Regions from separate parts of the Ruegeria sp. MALMAid1280 genome, predicted to be linked through region 4. Evidence: riboswitches for the same ligand, from Rfam matches in the RefSeq annotation. Region 4 holds a riboswitch; each other region holds the start of a gene.

Region 1 (2,194 bases), on a different contig from region 4:
CACCCGGTTCCCACGGGCGGTCGTATTGGTGACGGACACGGGCGCCAACAGCCTGCACCAGCAAACGCATCGGTTTTCCCTGAACAGCGGCATAGCCTTTGACGCGCAGGATGTTCAGCTCATTGGCCAGTCGTTCGATCTTGGCGACCAGATCAGCGGGATCGGTCTGTTCCGGCAGTTCGACGATGATGCTTTCGAAATCGTCATGCTCGTGATCGTGGTGGCCGTCGTGATGCGAGGGGCGCGCATCCATGTCATCCTCGGCTGCAGCTTCCAGGCCCAGAACGACGCGCACGTCCACGGCGCCTTCGGCCACTTCGACGACGGGCAGGGGGCGCGGGGCTTCGGCGGCGATGATCTCTTTGGCCTTGGCCACACCCTCGGGACCGGCCAGATCGGGCTTGGTCAGCAGGATGATGTCGGCGCACGAGATCTGATCCTCGAACACCTCAGAAAGGGGTGTTTCGTGATCGATCGAGTCATCGGCCAGGCGCTGGGCGTCCACAGCCTCGACATTCGGGGCGAAACGACCTGCGGCGACGGCCTCGGCATCGGCCAGTGCGATCACGCCATCCACGGTGATTTTCGAGCGGATATCGGGCCAGTCGAACGCTTTCAGCAGCGGCTTGGGCAGGGCGAGGCCGGAGGTTTCGATCAGGATGTGATCGGGGCGCGGTTCCAGCGCCATCAGTGCTTCGATGGTCGGAATGAAATCATCGGCCACGGTGCAGCAGATGCAGCCGTTCGCCAGCTCCATGATGTTTTCCGCCGGGCAACCCGGGATGGCGCAGGATTTCAGGATGTCGCCGTCTACGCCCACATCGCCAAATTCGTTGACCACTACGGCCAGACGCTTGCCTTGCGGGTTTTGCATCAGGTGCTTGACCAGAGTGGTCTTGCCCGAACCCAGAAAGCCGGTGATCACAGTGACGGGGAGTTTCTCGAGATTGCTCATTTCAGGGCTCCAATCGGGGGAATGCGGGCCGCACAGTTTTTGCGGAAATGTTCGGGGCGCTCGCGCCATTTGACCAAACCGTCTTCGGTGGCGAGATACTTAGTGGCACCTTCGACGATGGTTTCGACATGGTCGTTTTCGTTGAGGTGTTCGTAAACAAAGGTCCAGCGATCCGGCCCACCGCGCAGCACGATGGAACAGCCTTCATCACAGTTTGACAGGCATTCCACGGCTTTCAGAGTGATGCCCTCGGGCAGATCCGCCTGTTCCAGCGCTTTGTGAAGCAAGGTGCCGGGCCGTTGCGCGTCGTCCTCGACGGGCAGGCCGCGGCGGCACGTGGTACAGACCAGCAGCTCGACGGGTGCGGTCTCGGTCATGTCTCTCATCCCCCCAAATCCTCATTGCGGGGGACGGGGTTTCATGCGGGCCACGTGTTGCGACATGGACCCGACACCGGAACACCCCGCCCGGTTTCATCTTCGGGTGCTGGCAGGTCTCCCGGCTTGAGGATGTCAGAGGCGGGCCTCTGTCGGATGTCCCGCCTTCCCGGCCTTTTGGGCCAGTGGCTGTGGGCACCCTCTCCGGTCACGGTCGCGGGGGCGGCTGCGTTTGACGGATGACCGCTGACGCATTCCCTTTTCATCCATCCGGGGATGGACACCAACGCAAGCGACATGCGGCACGGGCAGGGGCCTTGTCAAGCGCCAGACCGAGGTGGGAAACCCTTGGGACGAAAAAGCGACCAGCTTGTGTCAATCCGCGGCATCTGCTGCCAGCCGATCCCGCAACCACGCGCAGAACAAACCCGCCGCCGCTGTGGGCCGGGCAGCCCGTTGGGCGCTGACCAGATAATGCGACTGGGCAAAGGGAATCGCCGGACCCGCAATCGCAATCGGTGCACCCTGGCGGATCGCGTTTCTGGCGAACCGTTCCAGGATCGTTGCATATCCCGCACCGGCCATCACAAGTTGCAGCGCCGCCACCGTCGTATCCACCGAATATCGAGACGGTTGGCCGGGTGGCGCAGTGCCGATGGCTTGAAAATACTGCGCCCAGTTGTCCTCGTACCCAAGGATGTGAATCAGTGGCCCGTTATTCAGTTTCGGCGAACCGTGCCCGGCCCGGCAGACCGGGACCAGCTTTTCATCGGTAAGCTTCTCGGACCGCACCCCCGGCCAGTCGCCATACCCCAGCCGGATTTCCACATCCACATCGCCGGGCGTCCCGCTGTCGTTCCAG
Region 2 (2,194 bases), on a different contig from region 4:
TGATGAAAGCCTGCGCGATTCTGTCGGCCTCGAACGCGTTTTTCAACGTCCGCACCATGGCGTCCTGACCGACGAGGTCGGCAAAGGTTTCGGGGCGGTATTTCCGGGCAAGAACCTGATAGGCGGGGCTTGGCGTGTCGTTCATGTCTGCTCTGTCGGATTCGGGTTCCGATGCAGCGTAGAGACCCCCGCCGCCCGCGTCCACATCCCGCTTGGCGAATTTCCGTTTGCGTCGCAGTTTATGTACCGTAGACGCATAGGTAGGAGGGCCATCTGGTGAGACTGTTTGCAATTCATCCCGTGCGGGTGGGGAACGGTACGGTTGCCCTGTCGCCACTGCCGGGGCGCGCCGGAAACTATCTGCAGGATATTTGCGTAATTCGCGATTGGCAGCCTGATCTGGTGATTTCCATGACCACCGAGTGCGAGATGTTGCACGAGGGTGCCGCCGCTTTCGGTGATGATCTTCGCGCCGCTGCAATCGGCTGGGCGCATCTGCCGGTTGCGGATTTTGGCGCGCCACCGCCGGAGGTTCAGGCGGCATGGCCCGAAGTCAGCGCGGCAGCGGCACAGGCTTTGGCCCGTGCTGGCCGCGTGCTGGTACATTGCCGGGGCGGCTGTGGCCGGTCCGGGATGGTCGCCTTGCGCCTTATGATCGAACATGGCGAACGCCCCGAGGCAGCGCTGAAACGCCTGCGCGCCGTGCGGCCCTGTGCCGTCGAGACCGACGGCCAGCTGGACTGGGCCGCACAGGCAGCCCGCGCCCGACCGGACAGTTAGATCAGAGCGCCGCGCGTCGTTCCGGCTGCGCAATCGGGTTTTGCGCAATGACCGAGGCTTCGAGCATCGCGCAGGGCGGTGTCGGCAGCAGCTTGGCCGGGCGCGTGGTGAATTCAAGGCCGAACATCATATCCGCATAGTCGTCCAGCGTTTCGATCGGGGTGTCGGCATCGGCGCCGCAAAACACGCGAACCTGATCTGCCTGCGCGCGAAACCGTGCGAAACAGCCCTGAGCGCAATGGGCCAGTTCGCTACTGCCTTCGAATTCGAAATCCGGGGTGGTCGCAGGTGCGGCGGTCTCCATCGCCTGCACGACCGCGCGCGCCATCTGTGCCAGAGCGGGACAGGTTTTGCCGGTTTTCTGGCACACGGTTGCGGTGAATTGATGTGTCTTCGTCTTCCAGATCATGATGCGCCCTCCGCGCGCAGGACGGGGGCGTAGTTCAGGTGTGACAGCGTGCTGACGACCTGCCCGGACACCCCGCCCGAGTTTCGGTTTTGATTCGATGGCAGGTCTCCTGACTTGCGGGTCATCGCTTTGCCGACCTTCCCAGCCTTTCGGCCAGTGGTGTTTCGGCATTGCTCACCGCTTACAGTTGCGGGGGCAGTCGCGGCCTTGGTTCGTTCCGGCATCACCGGGCAGAACCGCACCGTGTTCCCTTTTCATCCCGCCCCGGTACCGGGGACGAGAACCATCAAGCCATCGCTAACGGGTGCGGGCGACCCGAGTCAAGCGGGCAATTTGCGCGGCCTGGTGGACGTGTGGTCATGTTTGGCCACTGTTGACTTGTGGCGGGAAACACGGCGGACTGAAGGAAGTGAACCAATCGGTTCAAAAATCCCGGAGGCCGCACCATGCTGGACGCAACACAGACCGTATCGACCGCGGATTTCCGGTTTCCGTCCGGGGCAGGCACCTTGTCGGCACGCCTGTATCTGCCGGCGTCGGCGCCTCGGGTGGCGGTGGTCATTCACGGCGCAACGGGCGTACCGAGGGATTACTATCAGCACTTTGCCCGCTGGCTGGCTGAGGCGCAGGGGATGGCCTGTCTGACTTATGATTACAGTGATTTCGGCCATTCGCTGAATGGGTCGTTGAAGGCATCGCGGGTCAAGATGGCCGATTGGGCTCTGATCGATATGCCAGCTGCCCGGGCTGAAATGCGACGCAGGTTCCCTGATGCGCAGCAGTGGAGCATCGGGCATTCCGTCGGCGGGATGCTGGGGCCAATACAACCCGATATCGATCAGATCGACCGCATGATCTGCGTCTGTTCCGGCCCGGTGACGGTATCGGATCACCCCTGGCCCTACCGGGCGCTGGCATTGCTGTTCTGGTACGGCCATGCGCCGCTGGCGGTGAAAGCTCTGGGCTATCTTCCGGGCAAGGCGCTGGGATTCGGGGCCGATCTGC
Region 3 (2,194 bases), on a different contig from region 4:
CTGATTGGGCGGCGGGGGCGGCATGTGGCTGCACATCCCGCGCCGGGGCACCAGATAAACTATGGCATTGCCGTCCGCATCGGGCGGCGCGGGAATGGCGAACCCTGCCAGCGTCACAGTCTGACCGTCGAATTCGGGGTTTCCTGCAGTCCCGGCCCACTCTCGGTTCTGGGCCACGACATACCGCTGGTCCAGCAGCCAGTCGATATCAATGCCATCGGCGGCCAGGGCGTCCTCGGTCTCGAACAGAAGCTCCTGCCATTTCAGCCGTTCTTCGGGGCTGCCCGCATCCTGATGCAGCCTGCTGCGCAGGCGTACGGTAAACAGCACATCGTCGAACTGTTCCGGGCTGAGGTCGCGATACGGGTCGTCGAAGACCTGAACCGACGGGTCCGGCAGATCGGACCAGTCCAGCGCAGCCCCCGGAGCCGCCAGCACGGGCGGACCGCACGAGGCCAACACCAGAATCGTCGCAAGGGGAAGCCAATATCGCATGACCTGACTCTATCGCCCTGCCGGGATCATTCCAGTGGGTTTTTGCAGATGTCGTTCTTTACAGAACCCGCTGTCATTGCAGGTCTGCACCGGCAAACAAACGTAGAGGATGTAACTTTATGATTGACGCACCGGGCCATCTCGGGCAGTCAATCTGGTGATGGTTCCCCCAAAAGGGGTGAAAAGGGAATACGGTGCGGCCCTGTCGATTGGCCAACTCCGTGACTGCCCCCGCAACTGTAAGCGGTGAGCAACGCCATACACCCACTGGCCTCCGGGTCGGGAAGGATGGCCAAGCAACGACCCGCAAGTCAGGAGACCTGCCATCATATGTTCAACCAACCCGGGGCGGGGCGTCCTGGAAGGAGGCTATGATGACACGTCTGACACGTGTTCCTATGATTGGCACCTTCTCTGCGCGTTTGAAAACGAGCGGAGTGGGCAATGTCGAAAACACCTGATCACTTCATTCTGATCTGCGAGACCTGCAAAGGACCGGAGAATGCGGATGCTTTGCGCAACGCGCTGGCGGGCAGTCTGCCTGCGGACTTCGCGGTTCGAACCGTCGCGTGCATGGCGGGCTGCGAACGGCCGACAACCGTTGGATTTCAGGCCGTTGGCAAAGCCCAATACCTGTTCGGTGATATCCGGACCCAACGTGACATCACCGCAGTGGCCGAGTTTGCGCGGCAGTACCGCCACAGCGCGGATGGTTGGACCAATGCCTCTGACCGGCCGCAGCCGCTGTTCACCAAAACCCTGTCCCGGATGCCCCGGCTGAACGTAGAGGAACACTCATGACAGACCCCGCGTTTCTGGTCGCGCGTGACCTGGAATATTATGCGCTGAACGGCGATATTCTGCTGCAGGGTGCATCGTTTGAACTGGGTAAAGGCGCGATCCTGGCCATTGCCGGGCCGAACGGGGCCGGGAAAACGACACTTCTGAACCTTCTTAGTGGCGCCGCCGAGATGGTTCTGGGCGATGTTCTGGTCGACGGGCGCAGCCTGAAACAGATGCCCGCATCAGAGCGCGCGCGCATGATCGCCGTGGTCAGCCAGCAAGAGTTTCCGGACGGTCGGCTCCTGCTGCGCGACTATGTTGCGCTGGGTCAGATCCCGATCCGGTCCGACCGGTCCGCCGAAGACCACGCGGCCGAGCTTGACCGGATATTGGACCTGACCGGGCTGGGCGCTCTGGCCGGCAAGCGGATGGCGCTGCTGTCCGGCGGCGAACGTCAGCGGGCACATATTGCGCGCGCCCTGGCGCAGAACCCGTCGCTTTTGTTTCTGGATGAGCCCACCAATCATCTGGACCCTGACGCCAAGGGTCGGATGCTGTCGCTGGTGGCCGAACTGGGCATCACCGTGGTCATGATCGTGCACGATCTGGTCATGATCCCCGAATTCGCCACCCATGTGGCCCTGATGAAATCCACCCGCCTGACCAGCTTTGGCCCCGTAGCCGAGGTTCTGACGCCCGCACATGTGCGCGACACGTTCGGCGTCGACTACCTGTGTTTCCAGCACGAAGGCCGGGTGATCCCGGCGCTGGATATCCGAAGAACACCCGTTTCAAACTAAAGCAAGGAAACTCCCCCCAATGAAACACATCTGGTCTGCGGCCCTGATCACCGCCCTCGCAGGCGGCGCGTCTGCAGGTGAAGTAACCGTTGATAACTGCGGCGAGCCATTGGTTT
Region 4 (2,194 bases):
ATTTCTTCGTCTGATGGTTGCTTCTTCGCCCTGCCAAATCCCCGTCTCGCACTCGGTGTATTTGCAAAGTTTTCGAGGGCTAGGGCTCATGTGTCCTTCCTGCCTGAGTATGGACTCTTTTCCAGACTTAGAGTCAAAACACGTATTGAAACTGAGCTAACAACCGACCAGCAAATATGAAATCTCAGATGGAAGTTCTCGATCAAGGATCAGCCTGACGCATGTGCCTACCTAACCTCACGCTTTGCAGAACCTGCCGCGACGCGGATTCCACCCTTTATGATCAATTAGCCGCAACGCTGGAGGCATCGGGGGTGCAAGCCGAGTTGCAGCAAGTGGATTGCATGTCCGGTTGTCACCGACCACAGACGTTGGCGGTGCGACAAAGCGGCAAGACCGCCTATCTTTTCGGTGAGGTTACGGTTGTCGATCTTCCGGACATAATGATCTTCATGCGGATGTATGAGGACAGTACTGACGGCGACTTCGCTGACGCCAGGAAGCTAGGTAAGCTACGTTTCAAGGCGATTGCACGTATACCGGCACAAAAAAGATAGCCAACATGCAACTTGCCGACCAAAGCTCCGGTGTCGAGTTTTCAGCTTACAGTTTGTGTTTTTCGACTTAGCCTTCTGCACTGAACGGCTAAAATCTAAACCAAGCCTGCCATTACCTAAGATTGACCGCTGCAGAATACTATGATGTCGCTTTCGTACTTGACGGAACAAAGCACTATGGAACAATAAAGGCTTCTACGGTGTCCAAAGGTGCCTACGCACTGGGACTGAAACGGGAATGAGGACGGTGCACCAAACTACCGCACTGAAGCCTTGACCGCCCCCGCGACTGTGAGCGGCGAGCGGCCTTCCAATACCACTGGCGTAATGGCGCTGGGAAGGGGGAAGTCTGCTGTGACCTGCGAGTCAGGAGACCGGCCGTAGGATGGACACAACATATGCCGTCGGGTGTGACGGCGAGGAGGATTAAAATGACGACAAAAACGATCAAGGCATCCGCCGCTGGCGCATCCTTTCTGCCTGCAGTATTCGCCGTGGTTCTGGGTCTAGGGATCATTACCGTGACTGGCCATGTTCAGGCTTCTGGCCTGCATGACGCGGCTCATGATGTGCGCCACGCAACTGGCTTCCCCTGCCACTAAAACAATGTTCAGTCGTATTCTGACCAGCGGCTTGTTCGCTGGTGCTGCAGCGGGGCTGATTGCCGCCCTTCTGCAGTTGTATTTCGTGCAGCCAGTGCTACTTCACGCCGAGCTCTATGAGGGCGGCGACCTGGTGCATTTTGGCGCTGATCCCGTAACTGCGCATCCCGACCTGCCCGGCATGTTCGCCGAGCCGATGCGCGATGGTCTCAGCATTATCTTCACCATGCTTACCTATACCGGCTATGCGCTAGTCCTGGCGGCGCTGATGTCAGTAGCCGAACGTCAGGGGCATGAGATCAACGGCCGCACCGGCCTGCTTTGGGGTCTTGCGGGCTTTGTCGCCTTCCACTTTGCTCCTGGCTTGTCACTGGCTCCAGAAGTTCCCGGCGTAGCGGCAGCAGATGTGGGAGTGCGTCAGATCTGGTGGACGGTCACCGTTGCCGCAGCCGGCGTAGCCATGTGGCTGATTGCCTTTGGAGGTAACCTGGTAAGCTACCTGATTGCGGCCGTGCTGCTAATGGTACCGCATATTATCGGGGCCCCTGAGCCTGAGAGTTTCTCTGGGCCGGTTCCGACCGAGATCGGGGCGCTTTTTGCTGCCCGGGCCTTCGGCATCGGCATGGCCGCCTGGGCACTCTTAGGCAGTTTCACCGGCTACTTCTGGCAGACAGAAGGCAAGCGCGCAGGCGCTGCAGTCTGATCGCGCTCCTCCATTGCTACCCCGCTGGTTACACCGGCGGGGTTTTTTTATTGAGGATGACAAGATGTCCCGTTCTCTTGCTCTCTTTGCCATCGGACTTGTCTTTGGCGGCGGTGCTGGCTTTGTGATTGCCGCCAGCAGCGGTAGCACCTTTGAGAGCCATGACCATACTGACCCGGCCCAACATGGCGGCAACATGGAGATGGCAGCGCACGACCACTCCGCTGCCACTAATCTGCCTGCCGACAGCGACGCCCCCAGTGTGGCGATCCAGATGATTAAGGATCCTATGGCGGGCTGGAATCTGCGTGTGACACCGCAGAACTTTCGCT

What was found. A riboswitch is a leader RNA that binds a small molecule or an ion and turns the genes downstream of it on or off. The one in region 4 is predicted to bind cobalamin.
Region 1: linked by a shared signal. The riboswitch ahead of ACOQFT_RS12090 (DUF1636 family protein) and the one ahead of ACOQFT_RS05785 (CbtB domain-containing protein) in region 4 are both predicted to bind cobalamin.
Region 2: linked by a shared signal. The riboswitch ahead of ACOQFT_RS04545 (hypothetical protein) and the one ahead of ACOQFT_RS05785 (CbtB domain-containing protein) in region 4 are both predicted to bind cobalamin.
Region 3: linked by a shared signal. The riboswitch ahead of ACOQFT_RS10315 (DUF1636 family protein) and the one ahead of ACOQFT_RS05785 (CbtB domain-containing protein) in region 4 are both predicted to bind cobalamin.

Annotation. Positions count from the first base shown of each region.
Region 1 is NZ_JBMIRT010000049.1:66,709-68,902, forward strand. Features, by position in the region: gene cobW (cobalamin biosynthesis protein CobW) at 1-955, opposite strand, end outside; gene ACOQFT_RS12090 (DUF1636 family protein) at 952-1,332, opposite strand; cobalamin riboswitch at 1,427-1,635, opposite strand; gene ACOQFT_RS12095 (LysR substrate-binding domain-containing protein) at 1,708-2,194, opposite strand, start outside.
Region 2 is NZ_JBMIRT010000037.1:131,424-133,617, forward strand. Features, by position in the region: gene ACOQFT_RS04535 (DNA polymerase III subunit gamma/tau) at 1-145, opposite strand, end outside; gene ACOQFT_RS04540 (protein-tyrosine phosphatase family protein) at 277-780, shown strand; gene ACOQFT_RS04545 (hypothetical protein) at 782-1,189, opposite strand; cobalamin riboswitch at 1,272-1,492, opposite strand; gene ACOQFT_RS04550 (hypothetical protein) at 1,636-2,194, shown strand, end outside.
Region 3 is NZ_JBMIRT010000046.1:115,229-117,422, reverse strand. Features, by position in the region: gene ACOQFT_RS10320 (DUF3299 domain-containing protein) at 1-495, opposite strand, end outside; cobalamin riboswitch at 640-837, shown strand; gene ACOQFT_RS10315 (DUF1636 family protein) at 940-1,296, shown strand; gene ACOQFT_RS10310 (ABC transporter ATP-binding protein) at 1,293-2,078, shown strand; gene ACOQFT_RS10305 (ABC transporter substrate-binding protein) at 2,098-2,194, shown strand, end outside.
Region 4 is NZ_JBMIRT010000040.1:60,796-62,989, reverse strand. Features, by position in the region: gene ACOQFT_RS05790 (DUF1636 family protein) at 222-557, shown strand; cobalamin riboswitch at 739-954, shown strand; gene ACOQFT_RS05785 (CbtB domain-containing protein) at 989-1,159, shown strand; gene ACOQFT_RS05780 (CbtA family protein) at 1,164-1,862, shown strand; gene ACOQFT_RS05775 (hypothetical protein) at 1,927-2,194, shown strand, end outside.